Regions from separate parts of the Kluyvera sp. 142486 genome, predicted to be linked through region 3. Evidence: predicted binding sites of a transcription regulator. Region 3 holds the regulator's gene; each other region holds the start of a gene.
The links. Region 3 encodes CRP, which controls carbon source genes, mostly activating them, when cyclic AMP is high. Its sites were predicted from a motif close to ATGTGANNNNNNTCACAT; they were not measured.

Region 1 (7,016 bases), on a different contig from region 3:
CCAGCACCAGCACGCGGCGTACCGCCTCTTTCGCGCCAATCAGCGTGCCGCTTTCCAGCAGCAGCGGGCGAATTTCCTGGTAGTTCCAGTAGGCCGGGGCGCAGTTGGCGTTCGGCGTTTTTGGCACCAGGTGATGCAACGATTCCCACAACGGCGTCAGGTTTTGCCCGGAAATATGCTGGTAGAACTGTTGGCGATCGTGTTTTACGTCCGAGGTCATTATTATTCTCCTTAACTTTTCACCGCGCCCATCACAGGCGGCGATTCGGGTACTCGGGAAGATTGGCGTACCACCAGCGTCAGGAGCGTTAGCACTACAGCGCTAATGGCGGCCGGTACGGCAATCACAAAGAACAGGGTGTCGAATGAGAAGTTCATCGCCATCATCACGCCGCCGGAAACGGAGCCGACAATCGCGCCACAGCGGCCGATAGCGTTTGACCAGCTCACGCCGGTGGCGCGGCTCTGGGTCGGGTAAAGCGTGGCGGTCAGGGCGTTCAGCCCAACCTGCGAGCCGCTGATGCCGATGCCGGTGCCGAAAATCGCCAGCGCCATCATCCACAGGCCGTTTTCACTCAGGCCAATCATCACAATGCACGCCGCGCCCAGCGCATAGCTCACCGCCAGCACCCAGAACGGGTTGAATTTATCCATTAACACGCCGAGCATCAGCGCGCCTAACGTACCGCCCACCTGGAATGCTGCCGTCACCCACGAAGCGTGCTGGAGATCGATACCGCGATGGTTCAATAGCGTCGGCATCCAGCTAGAGAGTAAATAGATGATCAGCAGGCTCATAAAGAACACCACCCATAGCATCAGGGTAATGGTGAGCTGACGCCCGCTGAACAGCTGGCTGATGCTGCCTTTTTTGGTCGCCGCCGGTTCATCGAGCCAGAACTCGGCGTCGTCATAGCGCTCGCCGGTCATGGCGCTAACGGTGCGGCGAATTTCCGCCTGCGGACGCTGACGACGCACCAGCCAGCGTGGGGATTCCGGCAAAACGGCCAGCAACGCGAAGAACAGCACGATAGGCAGTACGCCGCCCAGCACCAGAATGCCGTGCCAGCCAATCACCGGCACCAGTTGCGCGCTGACGATCCCGCCCAGCGCCGAGCCGAGGGTAAAGCCGCAGAACATCAAAGTAACCAGCGCGCCGCGACGGCGGGCCGGCAGGTATTCGGAGGTCATGGTGATGGTATTGGGCATCGCGCCGCCAAGGCCGAGGCCGGTTAAGAAGCGCAGGATGATCAACGCTTCCAGATTTGGCGAGAACGCCGAGAGCAGGCTGAAAAGGCCGAACAGCGCCACGCACCACTCAATAACGCGTTTGCGCCCGAGTCGGTCAGAGAGCGGGCCGCACAGCAGGGCGCCTGCGGTTAAACCCAGCAGACCTGCGCCAAACAACGGCGCCAAATCGCCTGCGGTTAACTGCCAGTGGTCACGAATGGCCGGGGCGATAAAGCCAATCGCCGCGGTATCAAAACCGTCCATCATCACCACCAGGAAACAGCAGATGATGACGCGCCACTGCATCTTGCCGATCGGAGCGACATCGATGAGTGCCTGTAGTTCACGTCGTTGCGTCATAGGGAGGGCCTCGGTATATGCAGGTTATCCACGTATCCGTTCACGCTTTCGCCAGAACGGCTTAGGGTAAGATGTTTATTTTTTTGCTTTTATGTTGCTATCTTGTGATATGTGAAATGAGTTGTACAATGGCATTTCATGCCTATCCATAACCTGGAGGTTATATCTAATGGCCGATTGGACGCAGAAGCTAAAGCTCCACCATCTGAAAATGCTGGTGGCACTTGGCGAGCAGGGAAACCTGACTCAGGTCGCAAAGATGATGCACATCACCCAGCCCGCGCTGTCGAAATGGTTAACCCAGTTTGAAGAGGAGGTGGGGATTACGCTTTTTGAGCGCCATAGCAAAGGGCTCCGCGTGTCCGAAGGCGGCAAGCTACTGCTTCAGCACGCCCAGCGGCTGATTAACGACATTGAACGCTCGCAGTTTGAGATGGAGCGTTTTAAGCAGGGCGGCCTCGTGGGCAGCCTAAAAATTGGCTGCTCGCCGGTGGCGACCGACTGCGTCTCTCAGGCCATTTTCCCGCTGCTGGCTGAAATGCCAACGCTGCACCTGAATATAGAAGAGAAGGTGATGACGCCACTGTTGCAGGATTTGCAGTCCGGCGTGGTGGACGTGGTGGTGGGCCGCATCGGCGGCCGGGCGCTGGAGTTGCCGCTGAACTATGAGGTGCTCTACACCGAGCCGGTCTGCTTCGTGGCGCGAACCGACCACCCCCTCGCCCATCGCAACCGCCTGTCGTGGGAGGATCTGTCATCGTGGCGCTGGATAGTCTGGCCTAACGGCACGCCCATTCGTCAAAGCATCGACAACGCGCTGGTAGAAAACGGCGTCATGCTGCCGGAAAACACCATTGAGTCGGCCTCGATGAACGTCAGCGTTAACCTGCTGCAAAGCAGCGATATGATCTCGATTCTGTCGCTGCGGCTGGCGGAGCGATACCAGAGCCAGGGCCAGCTCGCCATTCTGGCGCTGCCGCGCGTCGAGCAAAAAGGCAGCGTCGGCGTTTTCTGGCGCAAATCGAGCATTCCAACCCTGGCGCTAAGTCGGTTTCTCTATTATTTGTCGCATCCGGTACAAATAGAGGGATAACTCAGGACAGATGCCCGATGTTCGTCTTATCTATATCAGGTATGCTCAGATTTCATGATGTGATCGGTAGCACATTTCAGGCTTTAATTGTATGATGAATGCATTCCACCAAAGGTGAATCCCATGCTCAAATCGCTGAATTTAATCTGGCAATACCTGCGTGCATTCGTGCTGATTTACGCCTGTCTGTATGCCGGTATTTTTATTTCGTCGCTGCTGCCGATTACCATTCCCGGCAGCATTATCGGCATGCTTATTATGTTTGTGCTGCTGGCGCTGCAAATCCTGCCCGCGAAGTGGGTCAACCCCGGCTGCTACATCCTTATCCGTTATATGGCGCTGCTGTTCGTGCCGATTGGCGTCGGCGTGATGCAGTACTTCTCGCTGCTGAGCGCACAGTTTGGCCCGGTGGTCGTCTCCTGCACCATCAGTACGCTGGTGGTGCTGGTGGTGGTGAGCTGGAGCTCTCATCTGGTACACGGTGAGCGTAAAGTAGTTGGTCGTGAGGGAGCGGATAAATAATGCTGCACTATATCTGGTGGTCTTTGCCGCTGACTTTAGTTGTCTTTTTCGCCGCCCGTTGGCTTGGCGCGCGCTTTAAAATGCCGCTGCTTAATCCGCTGCTGGTGTCGATGGTGGTGATTATTCCGTTCCTGCTGCTGACCGATATTCCGTACGATCACTACTTTAAAGGCAGCGAAGTGCTGAACGACCTGCTGCAGCCTGCGGTGGTCGCCCTGGCCTACCCGCTGTATGAACAGCTGCACCAGATCCGTGCGCGCTGGAAATCCATCATCACTATCTGCTTTGTCGGTAGCGCGGTGGCGATGATCACCGGAACATCGGTGGCGCTGATGATGGGTGCATCACCACAAATCGCCGCTTCTATTATGCCGAAATCGGTGACCACGCCGATTGCGATGGCAGTGAGCGGCAGCATCGGCGGTATTCCGGCGATTAGCGCCGTGTGCGTCATTTATGTTGGTATTCTCGGTGCGGTGTTTGGTCATACCCTGCTGAACCTGATGCGGATTACCACCAAAGCCTCGCGCGGGCTATCGATGGGGACCGCCTCACACGCCCTGGGCACTGCACGCTGCGCTGAGATGGATTATCAGGAAGGGGCGTTTAGTTCGCTGGCGTTGGTTATCTGCGGCATCATTACCTCGCTGATTGCGCCGTTCCTGTTCCCGATTATTCTGTCGGTAGTGGGATAAAACGAGACAAATCACACATTTTTAATTGATGTTACACACGTTGCATTAACAATGAGATGTTGATCACTAATCGGGGCGCTTACGCCCCGTACACTACGATCCCATTACATTGTTATGAGGCACAACGCCATGCATCCACGTTTTCAATCTGCTTTTTCGCAACTGGCGGCAGATCTGCAGACCGCTATCGCTCCCCTGCTAGCCGATCCGCACTTCCCTGCTCTGCTGAGCGCCGAGCAGGTCTCTTCGCTTAAAACGGCGACGGGGCTGGACGAAGACGCGCTCGCTTTTGCGCTCCTGCCGCTGGCGGCAGCCTGCGCCCGTGCTGACCTGTCTCACTTTAACGTCGGCGCTATCGCCCGCGGCGTGAGCGGCACCTGGTACTTTGGCGGCAACATGGAATTCCTCGGCGCTACTATGCAGCAGACCGTGCACGCGGAGCAGAGCGCCATCAGCCATGCCTGGCTGCGCGGCGAAAAATCCCTGCAGGCCATTACCGTTAACTACACGCCGTGCGGCCACTGCCGTCAGTTTATGAATGAACTGAACAGCGGGCTGGCGCTGCGTATCAACCTGCCGGGCCGTCAGCCGCATACGCTGCAGGACTACCTGCCGGACGCGTTCGGGCCAAAAGATCTCGATATCAAAACCCTGCTGATGGACGAGCAGGATCACGGTTATCCGCTCGAGGGCGATGCGCTGGCACAGGCCGCGATTCAGGCCGCTAACCATAGCCACACCCCGTACAGTAAAGCGCCTTCCGGCGTGGCGCTGGAACTGCGTGACGGTACTATTTTCAGCGGCAGCTATGCGGAAAACGCAGCGTTCAACCCAACGCTGCCACCGCTGCAGGGTGCCCTGAACCTGCTGAGCCTGAACGGTTACGACTACCCGGATATTCAGCGCGCTATTCTGGCCGAACGCGCCGATGCGCCGCTGATTCAGTGGGATGCCACCGCCGCCACGCTGAAAGCGCTGGGCTGCCACAATATCGATCGCGTACTGCTTGCCTAATCTGTAGGTCTGATAAGCGCAGCGCCATCAGGCAGTTCGGCGCACGATGCCGGATGGCGGCGCTGCCTTATCCGGCCTACAAATGACAACGCACCGGTTAATTTCCCCGCAATTAAACGATGGTTTCTTGCTCTTGCCCGGCGGGTAAAGTAGCCTGATGTCTCCCTCGTCCACTATTGAGTCAAGTTCATGTTAAAGCGTGTGTTATACAGCCTGTTAGTCCTCTGCGGCCTGCTGCTGTTGACCGTGCTGGGTCTTGACCGTTGGATGAGCTGGAAAACCGCCCCCTATATCTACGATGAACTGCAGGATCTCCCCTACCGCCAGGTTGGCGTGGTGCTCGGCACCGCCAAGTATTATCGCACCGGCGTGATCAACCAGTACTATCGTTACCGCATTCAGGGCGCGCTGAACGCCTACAACAGCGGCAAGGTTAACTACCTGCTGCTGAGCGGCGATAACGCGCTGCAAAGCTATAACGAACCGATGACCATGCGTCGCGATCTGATCAAAGCCGGCGTCGAGCCTGCCGACATCGTGCTCGACTACGCCGGTTTCCGCACGCTCGACTCCATCGTGCGCACCCGCAAAGTGTTCGACACCAACGATTTCATCATCATCACCCAGCGTTTCCACTGCGAGCGAGCGTTGTTTATCGCCCTGCATATGGGCATTCAGGCGCAGTGCTACGCCGTGCCGTCGCCGAAAGATATGTGGAGCGTTCGCCTGCGCGAGTTCGGCGCCCGCTTCGGCGCGCTGGCCGATCTTTACCTCTTCAAGCGCGAGCCGCGTTTCTTAGGCCCGCTGATCCCAATTCCTGCCCAGCAGGAAGTACCGGAAGGCGCACAAGGGTATCCGGCGGTGACGCCAGAGCAGCTGCTGGAGTTGCAGAAGAAGAAAGCAAACTAGGCCATTCTGAATGCCATCATTCTTGTCATTAAATTAGCTAATGGGTTCCCATTCACTAATAATTCCTATTTGCATCTTATGTATTCTTGCGATCCCCAATAAGCCACACCAATCATCAGGTTATTTGTGAATACTTTCACAGACCCCTCCCCCTCATCCGCTTAGCCTGCCAGTAGTTGTTTCACTTTATTTGCCTTAATTAAACTAATCATTAAGGGAGCAATTATGTCGCAACACGAATACCAGGATGAGCTGATTCCCGCCTTTACGCCGCTATTGGCGATCAAAGAAGCCTCCCGCTGCCTGCTGTGCCACGATGCGCCGTGCAGCCAGTCCTGCCCGGCGGAGACCGACCCAGGCAAGTTCATTCGCTCACTCTATTTTCGCAACTTTAAAGGCGCTGCCGAAACCATTCGAGAAAATAATGCGTTAGGGGCGGTGTGTGCACGCGTCTGTCCAACGGAAAAGCTGTGCCAACAGGGCTGTTCCCGCTCGGGAATCGATACGCCGATTGATATCGGCCGCCTGCAGCGTTTTGTCACCGACTTTGAGCAGCAAACGGCGATGCAGATTTACCAACCGGGCCGCAAGGATAAGGGCAAAGTGGCGATTGTTGGCGCGGGCCCTGCCGGATTACAGGCTAGCGTTACGCTCACCAATCTGGGCTATGACGTTACTCTATTCGAAAAAGCGGCCCAGCCGGGCGGCTGGCTGCGTCACGGTATTCCTGAATTCCGCCTGCCGCAAAAGGTGCTGGATGCTGAGATTGCGCGCATCAGCGAAATGGGCGTGACGATCCGCTGCGGCTGTGAAGTCGGCAAAAACCTGACCCTCGCCGAGCTAAAAGCCGACTACCGCGCCGTACTGCTGACGGTTGGTATGTCCAAAGGCGCGACGCTGCCGCTGTTTAACAACGACAGCGCGGTCGAGATTGCCGTCGACTTTCTCCAGCGCGCCCGTACCTCGGGCGGCAACATCAGCGTACCGCAAAGCGCCCTGATTATCGGCGGCGGCGACGTGGCGATGGACGTGGCCAGCACGCTGAAAATTCTCGGCTGCCCATCCGTTACCTGCGTCGCGCGCGAAGAGCTGGCCGAATTCCCGGCAAGCGATAAAGAGTTCACCACCACTCAGGCACTGGGCGTGTCGATTATTGATGGCTTTACGCCTGTCAGCGTGACGGGCAATAAAGT
Region 2 (7,016 bases), on a different contig from region 3:
TCGACGCAACCCAGGGCTCTACCCAGCGTATGCACTCCACGCGCGCAGATTTACAGGGCAACGTCGTCATTGGTGGCTTCTATAACGAAATGCTCACCGGTATTGCCTACGAGAATTATGACCTGCTGCGTACCGATATGATTCGCTGCAAAAACGTCAAAAATGGCTTTAACATTTATGACCCGGTTTACGGTTCGCTGAGTAAATGCACCAGCGTTTCTGCGGCCGACAGCGACCAGCGCATTCAGCAGGAAACCTATGCCACCTACGTGCAGGACGCGCTGTACCTGACCGATAAATGGATTGCCGTCGCCGGGGCACGCTACCAGTATTACACCCAGTATGCGGGTAAAGGCCGCCCGTTTAATGCCAACACCGATAGTCAGGATGAGAAGCTGACGCCGAAGTTCGGGATGGTTTATAAGCTGACGCCAAACGTCTCGCTGTTCGGTAACGTGGCGCAGTCGTTTATGCCGCAGTCCTCCATTGCTAGCTACATCGGCGACCTGCCGCCGGAAGAGTCAACGGCGTATGAAATGGGCGCCAAGTTTGATCTGTTCAACGGCGTAACGTCGAATATCACCTTCTTCGATATTCATAAACGCAACGTGCTGTATACCGAGACCATCGGTGACGAAACCTACGCTAAAACGGCGGGGAAAGTGCGTTCACGCGGGATTGAAGTGGATGTGGCGGGCTCGCTGACTGACAACCTGAACGTGATTGCCAGCTACGGTTATACCGATGCGAAGGTGCTTGATGACCCTGATTATGCTGGTAAACCGCTGCCAAACGTCCCTCGCCATACCGGCTCACTGTTCCTGACCTATGACATTAATAACGTCTATGACAGCAACACACTGACCCTAGGCGGCGGCGGCCACGCCCTGAGTCGTCGTTCAGGCACCAACGGCGCGGATTACTACCTGCCGGGCTACGCAGTGGCCGATGTCTTTGCGGCCTATAAGATGAAGCTGCAGTATCCAGTCACGCTGCAACTGAACGTCAAAAACCTGTTCGATAAGACCTACTACACCTCGTCTATCGCCAGCAACAACCTGGGCAACCAAATTGGCGACCCGCGCGAAGTGCAGTTCACGGTAAAAATGTCCTTCTAACCGCCAGCGGCCCCACTTGCGGGGCCGCCTTTACATACTCTTTCAAACCCTTAGTACTTCCCTACAGTTCCCTTCCGCATAATAGTCGCTTTAACTTTTAAGCAACATATTGTGACTTTGAGGGATTAGAGTAATGAAACAAACTCTGCAACTTTCACGCTGGCTACTGGGATTACTTCTCGTCGCCAGCGTTGCGCTGCCCGTAAGCGCCAACAGCTGGCCGCTACCGCCGCCCGGCAGCCGTCTGGTCGGCGAAAACCGTTTCCACGTCGTCGAGAATAACGGCGGTTCGCTGGAGTCTATCGCCAAAAAATACAACGTCGGTTTCCTCGCACTGCTTCAGGCTAACCCAGGGGTTGACCCTTACGTGCCCCGCGCCGGTAGCGTACTGACCATTCCGCTGCAAACGCTGCTGCCGGACGTACCGCGCGAAGGCATCGTGCTGAATCTGGCCGAACTGCGTCTCTACTATTACCCGCCGGGTAAAAATACGGTCACCGTCTACCCTATCGGTATCGGTCAGTTAGGCGGCACCACGGTGACGCCAACCATGGTCACCACCGTCTCCGATAAACGCGCCAACCCAACCTGGACGCCAACGGCCAATATCCGCGCCCGCTACAAAGCCCAGGGGATCGATCTACCTGCGGTGATGCCAGCCGGGCCAGATAACCCTATGGGCCACCACGCCATTCGCCTCGCGGCGTACGGCGGCGTGTATCTGCTGCACGGCACCAACGCCGATTTTGGTATCGGTATGCGCGTTAGTTCCGGCTGTATTCGTCTGCGCGACGGCGATATCAAAGCGCTGTTTGACCAGGTGACGCCGGGCACCAAAGTGACCATCATCAACACGCCAATCAAAGCGTCGGTCGAGCCAAACGGCGTACGCCTGGTGGAGGTTCACCAGCCGCTGTCCGAACATATTGATGACGATCCGCAGACGTTGCCTATCGTGTTAAACGCCAGCATGCAGGCGTTCAGCCAGAATGCAAATACCGACGCGGCGCTGATGAACAAAGTGATGGACGTACGCTCCGGGATGCCGGTTGATGTCACCCGTCACCACGACATCGCACAGCAAAATATGTAGCAGAACCATTAAAGAAAAAGGCCCTGAGCGGGATGCGCTCAGGGCCTTTTTTATGGCAGTGACATCAGCATTATGAGGGTTTTAACGCTTATTTATAGATAACTGCGGTGCCGTGCAGGTTGTTTGGACCGCTTACAGAAGTGATACGGAACGATTTCGCGCCCATGTCATCTGCTTTCTGAGCCAGTTCTTGTTCCAGAGACGCCAGGTTAGGGCCTGCGGAAGCGGAGATGCTGCCGACTTTATGCTGGTCTGCCGGAGTAGACTGCACTTCAACGGCAGCAAAGCTTGCGAATGATAGGGAGCTCAGTACGGCTGCGATGGCCAGAGTTTTTACGGTTTTCATGATTTTTACCTTTGCAGATGATTTTTGTAGGTTAGATGTTATTAACTTAACGATCGATAAGATAATCATAATGAGATCCAGGTCACACGTCAACGTATTTTTATAACGATCGTTTATTTAATGAAGATTCATATATTTTTCATATAAATATGTTCTTTTTATTTTTTCTCACGAAGCGCTAGCCCCTGTTGGGGATTATTTTTATAATGAGCGTTCACTAAACACCGACTAAGGTAGGCGGCACGATGACAACTGACACGCAAAGTTGCGCGAAAAAAGGCCGCGGTCGACCTAAAGTATTCGACCGGGAAGCGGCGCTTGATAAAGCGATGACGCTATTCTGGCAATATGGCTACGAAGCAACATCCCTCTCCGACCTCGTCGAAGCTACGGGTGCAAAAGCGCCGACGCTGTATGCCGAGTTTGTGAATAAAGAGGGGCTGTTCCGTGCCGTTCTCGATCACTACATCACGCACTTTGCCTCCAAAAATGAAGCCTGCTTGTTCTGCGATGAGCAGCCGGTAGTAGAAGCGCTACGCAACTACTTCACCGCGGTAGCCACCTGCTTTACCAGTAAGGATACGCCGGCGGGCTGTTTTATGATCAACACCTCGGCGGCGCTGGCGGCGTCATCGAAAGAGATTGCGAAGACCATTAAGTCTCGCCATGCGGTACAGGAGCAGACGCTGAATCAGTTCCTTTCGCTGCGTCAATCACGAGGGGAAATCCCGGCGGAGAAAAATGTCACCGAGCTGGCGTTGTTCTTGAGCTGTATTCTGCAGGGCATGTCCATCAGCGCCCGCGAAGGGGCCAGCTTTGATACCCTGATGCAGATAACCAACACCACGCTGCAACTCTGGCCGCAGATGATCGCCCCGTCATAAAAAAAACGCCCCGCCATCTGAGTGATGGCGGGGCGAACAACTGACTACCTGCTATTTTAGGCTTTATTCAGTACCAGCTGGCCGTTGCTGTCCAGCGGGATCTGGCTACCAGGCTGTTTATCCATACGGATTTTTCCCTGCTGATCGCCAATTTTGTAGGTCACATCATAGCCGAGCGTCTTTTCGGATTTGTCATACACCGTTTTACAGCGCTGCTCGTTGGTGGTGTAGGTGTCATTATTCTGCATCGCACCCTGCACCTGGTTACCGGCATAACCGCCGCCTAATGCACCGACCACGGTAGCAACGCTTTTGCCGTGCCCGCCACCAAACTGATGACCAATTACGCCGCCTGCCACCGCACCCAGCACAGAACCAGCGATACGGTTTTCATCCTGTACCGGACGACGATGCGTCACTGCGACGTTGCGGCACTCCTGACGCGGATTTTTGACGGTTTCCTTGATAGGCGTAGCGGAAATGACCTGCGCATACTGCGGGCCACGGTCGAAAACATTCATACTCGCTACAGCGGCAACCCCAAGCGCGGCGGCAACGCCAATACCTATACCCGCCAACATTGATTTATTCACGGGAGATCCTCCTTTGTTGCTATTGCTAACAATTGTGCAACCGATCGTTAGCAGTGCCTATCAGACAAAAACTCAAAAGCAGGATTTTATGTGGGGATATGGGTGTTTCGGAGGATTCTGAGGATGAAAGTGCAGCTAACTCTTGTAGGCCTGATAAGCGCAGCACCATCAGGCGAGATGCGAGCACCTGCCGGATGGCGACGTAAACGACTTATCCGGCCTACAGGTGTCATAACGTGCAGGCCGGGAACAGCGTAATGATTAATGCAGCTTCAGACGTGGACGAATCACGCGGTTAATGCTGCCCACCAGCATCATCAGGCCGGTTTTCACATAGCCGTGCAGCGCAATCTGGTGCATACGGTACAGAGAGATGTAAACCATACGCGCGATGCGCCCTTCAATCATCATCGAACCGCGCATCAGGTTGCCCATCAGGCTGCCGACGGTAGAGTAATTGGAGAGCGATACCAGAGAGCCGTGGTCTTTGTAGCTATAAGCTTTCAGATCTTTGCCCTTCATCTGCGCCAGAATGTTATTCAGTGCGCAGGTCGCCATCTGGTGCGCAGCCTGAGCGCGCGGTGGCACAAAGCCGCCTTCCGGACGCGCGCAGGACGCACAGTCGCCAATCGCGTAGATATCCGGGTCGCGGGTAGTTTGCAGCGTTGGCTCCACCACCAGCTGGTTAATGCGGTTGGTTTCCAGGCCGCCGATCTCTTTCATAAAGTCCGGCGCTTTAATACCTGCCGCCCAGACCATCAGGTCAGCCTGAATGTACTCGCCGTCTTTGGTGTGCAGGCCGCCTGCATCCGCGCTGGTGACCATCGTTTGGGTCAACACGCGCACGCCCATTTTGGTCAGCTCGCTGTGCGCGGCACCCGAGATACGCGGTGGCAGCGCAGGCAGAATACGTTCACCGGCTTCCACCAGCGTCACGTTCAGCGCTTCGTTGCTTAAACCTTTATAGCCGTAGCTGTGCAGCTGTTTCACCGCATTGTGCAGTTCAGCCGACAGTTCAACGCCGGTCGCCCCGCCGCCAACAATCGCAATGTTCACCTTGCCGTTTGCGCCAAGGTTCGCAGAGTACTTCAGGAACAGGTTGAGCATTTCCTGGTGGAAACGACGCGCCTGATGCGGGTTGTCGAGGAATATGCAGTGATCTTTCACGCCCGGGGTGTTGAAGTCGTTGGAGGTACTGCCCAGCGCCATCACCAGCGTGTCGTATGCCACCTTACGCTCAGGTACCAGCAGTTCACCCTTCTCATCGCGCAATTCAGCGATGGTAATGGTTTTTGCTTCGCGGTTGATGTCCATCACCGAACCCAGCTGGAACTGGAAGTGGTGGTTACGCGCATGCGCCAGATAGCTCAGCGCATCCACGCCTTCATCAAGAGAGCCGGTTGCCACTTCATGCAGCAGCGGTTTCCACAGGTGGCTGTGGTTACGATCCACCAGCGTGATTTTCGCTTTTTTGCTGCGGCCAAGCTTTCTACCCAATTGAGTAGCCAGTTCCAGGCCGCCAGCACCACCACCCACAATTACGATTTTTTTCATTGGCGTAGTCATGTGACCCCCTTAAAATTTATTAACCAATTGTTAATTAAAAGTTATGAATATAGCCTTTAATTAACAACAAGTTACTTGTGTGAAACCATTCAGCTGCAATGAGAATAACATGAATGGTGCATTGGTCATACCAAAATTGATGTGCATCAAGTTTTATCGCGCAGAAGTTGAGCGGACGGTATTTCCATAGCGGAAAAAAGGGCGGGTTAGGTTAAAAATTAACAAAAAAAAGCCCCGACAACGCTGCGTTGCCGGGGCCATTAGCGGGCCGCTTAACCTAAGGTTTTAAAGGCTTTGATCCGCTGCAGATGCGGGGAGATGTTCTTGAACTTATGACCCTGCTCTTCATCCCAGATGATCTCATAGTAATGATGCAGCAAGTCAGCTGAACGCTGGCTATCCAGGGCGTCGTCATGACGCGAGAGAATGGCCAGGCAGCGGTCGCGGTTCTTTTCACGGAAGTTATTCACGCACTTGGTCGCGATATCCATGTACTCTTCCGGGCGGTCAATTTTGCCGTCCATGTTCTCGTTCGGGAACAGGTTCGGGTTAAACATCACCTGACGGATATCGCACAGGAAGCCGATACGTTCCGCCCAAAAACCACCGAGGCCTACGCCGCAAATCAACGGGCGCTCATCGGCGTTCAGTTGCAGCATCTTGTCCACTTCCTTGAGCAGATGCTGCATGTCATGTTTCGGGTGCCGCGTGCTGTAGCTAATCAACCGTACGTCCGGGTCGATAAACTGCAGTTGCAGTACTTTCTCGTGGTTACCTGGGCTATTCGAGTCAAAACCGTGTAAATAGATAATCATTTGATCCTCACCACACCATTACTCCCACACCGGGAGGGTTAATGACCAGCCTTCTCTTCCTGCCAGCGTTCGTGGAGTTGCTCCAGCTCAGCGCTAACCGTTTTCCAGCGGGCGGAGTCCATCAGTTCCTGACGGCTAAATGAACCTTTATGATACAACTTCGTAACACGCTCAGCGTTGATCGGCGACAGGTTATCTAACACGCTGACGGCCCCTTTACGATTATTGCAGACGAGGATCATATCGCAACCTGCATCCAGCGATGCCTGACCGCGCTCGGCGTAGCTGCCCATGATTGCCGCCCCTTCCATCGACAAATCGTCTGAGAAGATTACGCCGTCGAAGCCCAGTTCGCCGCGCAGCACGGTTTTCAGCCAGTGTGGCGAACCACTTGCCGGACGCGGGTCGACTTCATCATAGATAACGTGCGCAGGCATAATGGCATCAAGCGCGTTTTCGGTAATCAACGTTTTAAACACCGCCATATCTTTGGCACGAATCTCAGCCTCTGAACGCGGGTCATGCGGCGTCTCTTTATGCGAGTCAGCGGTGACCGCGCCGTGGCCTGGGAAGTGTTTACCGGTGGTTTTCATCCCGGCGC
Region 3 (7,016 bases):
CGTTGGATGCGGGTTCAGCGTCCAGTGTTTACAGATTTTGCCTTTCAGGCCGAGCTGTTCGCCGTAGGTTGGCAGCAGCAGTTCAATCGCCGCGGTGTTAAAGCCGATACCGTGGTTCAGCGACTGAACCTGATGTTCCGCGTAGATGCCTTTAATCGCCATCATCGCCATCAGGATGTGTTCCTGTTTGATGAGGCGCGGGTCGCGGGTAAACAGCGGTTCGATAAAGAACGGCTTGTCGGCTACGACAACGAAGTCAACCCAGGAGCCAGGGATATCGACGCGCGGCAGGTCACACTCATCGTCCACCAGCTCGTTCACCTGTGCGATGACGATGCCGTCGTGGAACGCGGCGGCTTCAACCAGCGCTGGAGTATCTTCGGTGCTCGCTCCGGTATAGAGGTTACCTTTGCGGTCAGCTTTAAAACCGGCAATCAGCGCCACGTTCGGCGACAGGTCAACGTAGAGACGGGAATAGAGTTCGATGTAGGTATGGATGGCGCCGATTTCCAGCAGGCCATCTTCCAGCAGCTGCGAAATACGCAGGCTCTGGGTACCGGAGAAGGAGAAGTCCAGCTTGCGGGCGATCCCTTTTTCGAAGATGTCCAGATGCTCGCTGCGGCCGACGCTCGGCATAATCATGTGCAGGTCGTGCACAATCTGCGGGTTAACCTCGGCCAGCATGCGAGATAAGAAGTCTGCCTGCTTTTGGTTATTCCCTTCTAATACCACGCGGTCACCCGGCGCGATCAGTTTTTCCAGCATTGCGGTCAGGTCTGCGGTCGGCAGAACCTTACCCTGCACCGGTACGGAAGCCAGACGTCGCTGTTTTTCGGTGCGACGTGTGTTCCAGACGCGTGCTGGTGTTTGCCCAGATAACATTATTAACCTCCTGATTCAGCTAATCATTTTGATTGCTTAACACTGAAAAGATTGTGCACCCTGGCGAGAAAGTCATCAATTAAGCGTAGGAGAGAATCATTAGCCTGAGAGTAATAATTGAAGTAACAAATTGTGATTAGGATCAGATCCTGACGGGATAAAAACGACTATCGATGCCTCATTTTCATAAACACGATGGCAAAGTGACGGTATAGTAGGCGCAGATTCCAGGTAAACATCGCCGAGTTATGACTGAAACAACCCACCACGATCTCAGTATCGACACCCCAGGCAGCGCGGACTTCGTCCCCATGCGCGGTATCAGCAATCGTCATCTTCAGACCATGCTGCCACGCCTGCTTCGTCGCAAACTGCAATTCACCCCGCACTGGCAACGCCTTGAGCTGCCGGACGGCGACTTCGTCGATTTAGCGTGGAGTGAAGACCCGGCGGGTGCGCTGCATAAGCCTCGTCTGGTGGTGTTTCATGGCCTGGAGGGCAGCCTGCATAGCCCATACGCGCATGGCCTGATTAACGCGGCGAAAGCGCAAGGCTGGCTGGGCGTGGTGATGCATTTTCGCGGTTGCAGCGGCGAGCCGAACCGCCTGAACCGTATTTATCACTCAGGTGAAACGGAAGACGGCACCTGGTTCCTGAACTGGCTACAGCGTGAATACGGTAAAGCGCCGACGGCAGCGGTCGGCTACTCGCTTGGCGGCAATATGCTGGCCTGCCTGCTGGCAAAAGAAGGTGATGACGTGCCGATCGATGCGGCAGTGATTGTCTCCGCGCCGTTTATGCTGGAAGCCTGCAGCTACCATATGGATAAAGGCTTCTCACGGGTCTATCAGCGCTATCTGCTGAACCTGTTGAAAGGTAACGCCGCGCGTAAGCTCAAAGCCTACCCTGGCTCGCTGCCGGTGGATCTGCGTCAGTTGAAAAGTATGCGTCGCATCCGTGAATTCGACGATTCGATCACCTCGAAGATCCACGGCTTCGCTGACGCTATTGATTACTACCGTCAATGCAGCGCAATGCCTATCTTAAGCAAAATTACCAAGCCGACGCTGATCATCCATTCCAAAGACGATCCGTTTATGGACCATCACTCTATTCCTGCCCAGGAAGAGCTGCCGGATAACGTCGTTTATCAACTCACCGAATACGGCGGCCACGTCGGGTTTATTGGCGGCACCCTGCGCCACCCGGAAATGTGGCTGGAAAAGCGCATCCCCGCCTGGCTGATGCCGTGGCTAGGAGCGAAAGCATGATGATTCCCTGGCAGGATATCGACCCGGAGACCCTGGATAATCTGATTGAAAGCTTTGTCTTGCGCGAAGGCACTGATTATGGTGAATATGAACGTTCACTTGCGCAAAAGGTCGCCGACGTCAAACACCAGCTACAAACAGGCGAAGCGGTGCTGGTCTGGTCTGAGCTTCACGAGACCGTCAACATCATGCCCCGTAACCAATTTCGCGGTTAACTATACTCTAACGACAGGAAGCGTTTTACCCCGCTTCCGTTGTCGTCTGTTCAGGGAGTTATTCGCATGTCAGCCAAACATCCGGTCATTGCCGTTACCGGCTCCAGCGGAGCGGGAACCACCACCACCAGCCTCGCGTTTCGTAAAATCTTTGCTCAACTCAACCTGCGCGCGGCAGAAGTCGAAGGCGACAGCTTTCACCGCTATACCCGCCCTGAAATGGATATGGCGATTCGCAAGGCCCGTGACCTTGGCCGCCATATCAGCTACTTCGGCCCGGATGCCAACGACTTTGGCCTGCTGGAACAGACCTTTCGCGACTACGGCCTGAACGGGCAAGGGAAATCGCGTAAATACCTGCATACCTACGACGAAGCCGTACCGTGGAACCAGGTGCCCGGCACATTTACGCCGTGGCAGCCGCTGCCAGAACCGACCGATGTGCTGTTTTATGAAGGGTTGCACGGCGGCGTCGTCACCCCGCAGCACGACGTGGCTCGCCATGTTGACCTGCTGGTTGGCGTAGTACCGATTGTTAACCTGGAGTGGATCCAGAAGATGATCCGCGACACCAGCGAGCGTGGCCACTCCCGCGAGGCGGTGATGGATTCGGTGGTGAGGTCGATGGAAGACTATATCAACTTCATTACCCCGCAGTTCTCCCGCACCCATATCAACTTCCAGCGCGTGCCGACGGTCGACACCTCTAACCCGTTTGCGGCGAAAAGCATTCCGTCACTGGACGAGAGTTTTGTGGTGATTCACTTCCGTAATCTCGACCACATCGACTACCCGTGGCTACTGGCCATGTTGCAGGGGTCATTTATCTCGCATATGAATACGCTGGTCGTTCCCGGCGGGAAGATGGGGCTGGCGATGGAATTAATCATGATGCCGCTGGTGCAGCGGCTGATGGAAGGCAGAAACTAGCATCAAGACCAAGCCAGGTAGCCCGGACGAGGTGCGCTAGCACCGACTCCGGGAATAGCCCCGGCGTCACTACGTTCGGCCGGGCTACGTCTGGCATGTAATCAGCCTTCGATCACTTCGTAAGAGTGGGTGATGTTCACCGCTTTTTCGAGCATCAGCGCCACCGAGCAGTATTTCTCAGCAGAGAGATCGACCGCACGCGATACCGCAGCATCCTTCAACTCTTTACCGGTGACAATAAAGTGCAGGTTGATGTGCGTAAACAGACGCGGAGCTTCTTCACGACGCTCGGAGGTGAGCTTCACTTCGCAGTCGGTCACGTTATTGCGACCTTTTTGCAGGATGGAGACAACGTCAATCGCGCTGCAACCACCGGCGGCCATCAGCACCACTTCCATTGGGCTTGGCGCTTTATCGCCAGAGTTGCCGTCCATCAAAATTTGGTGGCCTGAAGCTGACTCACCGAGGAAGGTTAACCCCTCAACCCATTTCACACGCGCTTGCATAATATTTAACTCCCAGGTTGCAATTTTCTTCTCAGATTACGCGCACATAACAATTCTCGCAATGGAAGGCGATCGGCGTCATGCTGAAGCGAGACACCAGGAGACACACGGCAAAAGCTATGCTAAAACAGTCGGGATGCTACGGTAATACATAAACGTACTGCATGTATGCAGAGGACATCACATTACAGGCTGCGACCTGATTCGACAGCCGACTTCCCAGGTAACGGGAAGGATACTATTGCAACCAGTGGCTGCAATGTTTTTGCCGCTGGGAAGAGCTTATAACAGAGGATAACCGCGCATGGTGCTTGGCAAACCGCAAACAGACCCTACTCTCGAATGGTTCTTGTCTCATTGCCATATTCATAAGTACCCATCGAAGAGCACGCTGATTCACCAGGGTGAAAAAGCAGAGACGCTGTATTACATCGTAAAAGGCTCCGTGGCCGTACTCATCAAGGATGAAGAAGGCAAAGAGATGATCCTCTCTTACCTTAACCAGGGCGATTTTATCGGCGAGCTGGGCCTGTTCGAAGAAGGCCAGGAACGCAGCGCATGGGTACGAGCAAAAACCGCTTGTGAAGTTGCTGAAATCTCTTATAAAAAATTCCGTCAGCTGATCCAGGTTAACCCGGACATTCTGATGCGTCTCTCTTCTCAGATGGCGCGTCGTCTGCAGGTCACTTCCGAAAAAGTCGGTAACCTGGCCTTCCTGGACGTTACCGGTCGTATCGCACAGACCCTGCTGAACCTGGCAAAACAGCCTGATGCCATGACCCACCCAGACGGTATGCAGATCAAAATCACCCGTCAGGAAATCGGTCAGATCGTTGGCTGCTCCCGCGAAACCGTGGGCCGTATTCTGAAAATGCTGGAAGATCAGAACCTGATCTCCGCTCACGGCAAAACCATTGTCGTTTACGGTACCCGCTAATCCGGCCCAAAATGGCGTATTGTGAAAGCAATACGCCATTTTTGTTTTCCCCCTATGTGGCGCAGGCTGATTTACCACCCGGAAGTCAACTATGCACTGCGGCAAACGCTGGTGTTATGCCTGCCGGTTGCCATCGGGCTGCTTCTCGGCCACCTCCAGCAAGGTTTGCTGTTCTCCTTAGTGCCCGCCTGCTGCAATATCGCTGGCCTCGACACGCCGCATAAACGCTTCTTTAAGCGCCTGATTATCGGCGGCTGCCTGTTTGCCGGCTGTAGCCTTGCCGTGCAACTGCTGCTGGCGGACGATATTCCCTTACCGTTGATTCTCACCGGGCTGGCGCTGCTACTTGGCGTCACGGCAGAAATCAGCGCGCTACACGGGCGGCTACTGCCCGCCTCGCTAATTGCCTCCATCTTTACGCTAAGCCTGGCGGGTAATATGCCCATCTGGGAGCCGTTGCTGCTCTACGCGCTAGGCACGCTGTGGTACGGGCTGTTTAACTGGTGGTGGTTCTGGATGTGGCGCGAACAGCCGCTGCGGGAATCGCTGAGCCTGCTCTATCGCCAGCTCGCCGAATACTGTGAAGCGAAATATAGCCTGCTGACGCAGCACACCGACCCGAGCACCGCGCTACCGCCGTTGCTGACTCGCCAGCAAAAAGTGGTGGATCTGATCTCCCAGTGCTACCAGCAGTTGCACATGCTTGCGGCGAATCAGCATAACGATTACAAGCGCCTGCTGCGCGCCTTCCAGGTGGGGCTCGATTTACAGGAGCACATCTCCGTCAGCCTGCACCAACCGGAAGAGGTGCAAAAGCTGGTTGAACGCAGCCACGCCGAAGCGGTGATCCGCTGGAATGCGCAGACCGTCGCCGCGCGTCTGCGCGTGCTGGCGGATGACATCCTTTATCACCGCTACCCGACTCGCTTCAACATGGATAAGCAGATTGGCGCGCTGGAAAAAATTGCCGACCAGCACCCGGACAACCCGGTCGGCCAGTTCTGCGCCTGGCACTTTAGCCGCATCGCCCGCGTGCTGCGCTCCCAGCGCCCACTCTACCCGCGCAACCTGATGGCCGATAAAGAGCGCCGCCTGCCTCTGCTCCCGGCGCTTAAAAACTACCTGTCGCTGAAATCCCCGGCGCTGCGTAATGCCGCCCGGCTCAGCGTGATGCTCAGCATCGCCAGCCTGATGGGTGCCGCGCTGCATCTGCCAAAGCCTTACTGGATCCTGATGACGGTGCTACTGGTCACGCAAAACGGCTATGGCGCGACCCGCGTACGTATTTTCCACCGCGCGGCAGGTACGCTGGCGGGGTTAGTAATTGCCGCCGTGGTTCTGCACTTCCACACCTCAGAAGGGCTGGCGTTAACGGGCATGCTGATCGTCACGCTGGGGAGCTACCTGATTATCCGTCGTCACTACGGCTGGGCCACCGTTGGCTTTACCATCACCGCGGTATATACCCTGCAAATTCTGACGCTGAACGGCGAGCAGTTTATCGTCGCGCGCTTTATCGATACCATCATCGGCTGCCTGATTGCCTTTGGCGGCATGATCTGGCTGTGGCCGCAGTGGCAGAGCGGCCAGCTGCGGCAAAATGCCCAGGCGGCGCTGGAGGCCGACCAGGAAGCTATTCGTCTTATCCTGAGCCCCGACCCGCAGGCACCAAAGCTTGCCTACCAGCGGATGCGCGTCAACCAGGCACACAACACGCTCTTCAACACGCTGAATCAGGCCATGCAGGAGCCGGGCTTCAACCCGCGCTATCTGGAAGACATGAAGCTGTGGGTCACCCATAGTCAGTTTATCGTCGAGCACATCAACGCCATGACTACGCTGGCGCGCGAGCACAACATGCTGACGCCGGACCTTGCGCAGCAGTATCTGGAGTCCTGTGAGGTTGCCCTTCAGCGCTGTCAGCAGCGTCTGGAGTACGATGAAGCGGGAAGCAGCGGTGAGGTGAATATTATGGAGTCGCCGGATGCGCTGTCCCACGGGCCGTTAAGCACCATGGAACAGCATCTTCAGCGTATTCTGGGGCATCTGAGCACTATGCACACCATCTCGTCGGTGGCCTGGCGGCAGCGCCCCCGTCATGGAGGCTGGTTAAAACGACGGACTAGCTAACGATTTTAGCGACCGCCTGAGCGAAGCGCTGCATCCCTTCGTCGATATCCACCTCTTCCACCACCAGCGATGGCGCAAAGCGCATCACGTCCGGCCCTGCGTTCAGAACCATCACGCCAACGTCCGCCGCTGCGTAGAGGAAATC

Region 1: a site for CRP is predicted at 3,952-3,969, ahead of cdd (cytidine deaminase). Genes of this name have one in related genera too.
Region 2: a site for CRP is predicted at 2,628-2,645, ahead of bhsA (multiple stress resistance protein BhsA). Genes of this name have one in related genera too.

Annotation. Positions count from the first base shown of each region.
Region 1 covers NZ_JBKHUI010000005.1:127,599-134,614, forward strand. Annotated here, with positions in the region: gene gtdA (gentisate 1,2-dioxygenase) at 1-220, opposite strand, end outside; gene ACLGE8_RS07880 (MFS transporter) at 232-1,590, opposite strand; gene ACLGE8_RS07885 (LysR substrate-binding domain-containing protein) at 1,760-2,683, shown strand; gene ACLGE8_RS07890 (CidA/LrgA family protein) at 2,807-3,205, shown strand; gene ACLGE8_RS07895 (CidB/LrgB family autolysis modulator) at 3,205-3,900, shown strand; gene cdd (cytidine deaminase) at 4,030-4,914, shown strand; gene sanA (outer membrane permeability protein SanA) at 5,104-5,823, shown strand; gene ACLGE8_RS07910 (NAD(P)-dependent oxidoreductase) at 6,049-7,016, shown strand, end outside.
Region 2 covers NZ_JBKHUI010000001.1:347,296-354,311, forward strand. Annotated here, with positions in the region: gene ACLGE8_RS01735 (TonB-dependent siderophore receptor) at 1-1,118, shown strand, start outside; gene ACLGE8_RS01740 (L,D-transpeptidase family protein) at 1,252-2,211, shown strand; gene bhsA (multiple stress resistance protein BhsA) at 2,300-2,557, opposite strand; gene ACLGE8_RS01750 (TetR/AcrR family transcriptional regulator) at 2,803-3,441, shown strand; gene ACLGE8_RS01755 (glycine zipper 2TM domain-containing protein) at 3,498-4,034, opposite strand; gene ACLGE8_RS01760 (NAD(P)/FAD-dependent oxidoreductase) at 4,296-5,600, opposite strand; gene ycfP (alpha/beta hydrolase YcfP) at 5,873-6,415, opposite strand; gene nagZ (beta-N-acetylhexosaminidase) at 6,454-7,016, opposite strand, start outside.
Region 3 covers NZ_JBKHUI010000003.1:47,139-54,154, forward strand. Annotated here, with positions in the region: gene mdcA (malonate decarboxylase subunit alpha) at 1-882, opposite strand, end outside; gene ACLGE8_RS04405 (hydrolase) at 1,131-2,153, shown strand; gene ACLGE8_RS04410 (YheU family protein) at 2,150-2,368, shown strand; gene ACLGE8_RS04415 (phosphoribulokinase) at 2,435-3,298, shown strand; gene ACLGE8_RS04420 (OsmC family protein) at 3,400-3,804, opposite strand; gene crp (cAMP-activated global transcriptional regulator CRP) at 4,109-4,741, shown strand; gene ACLGE8_RS04430 (YccS/YhfK family putative transporter) at 4,796-6,871, shown strand; gene ACLGE8_RS04435 (aspartate aminotransferase family protein) at 6,864-7,016, opposite strand, start outside.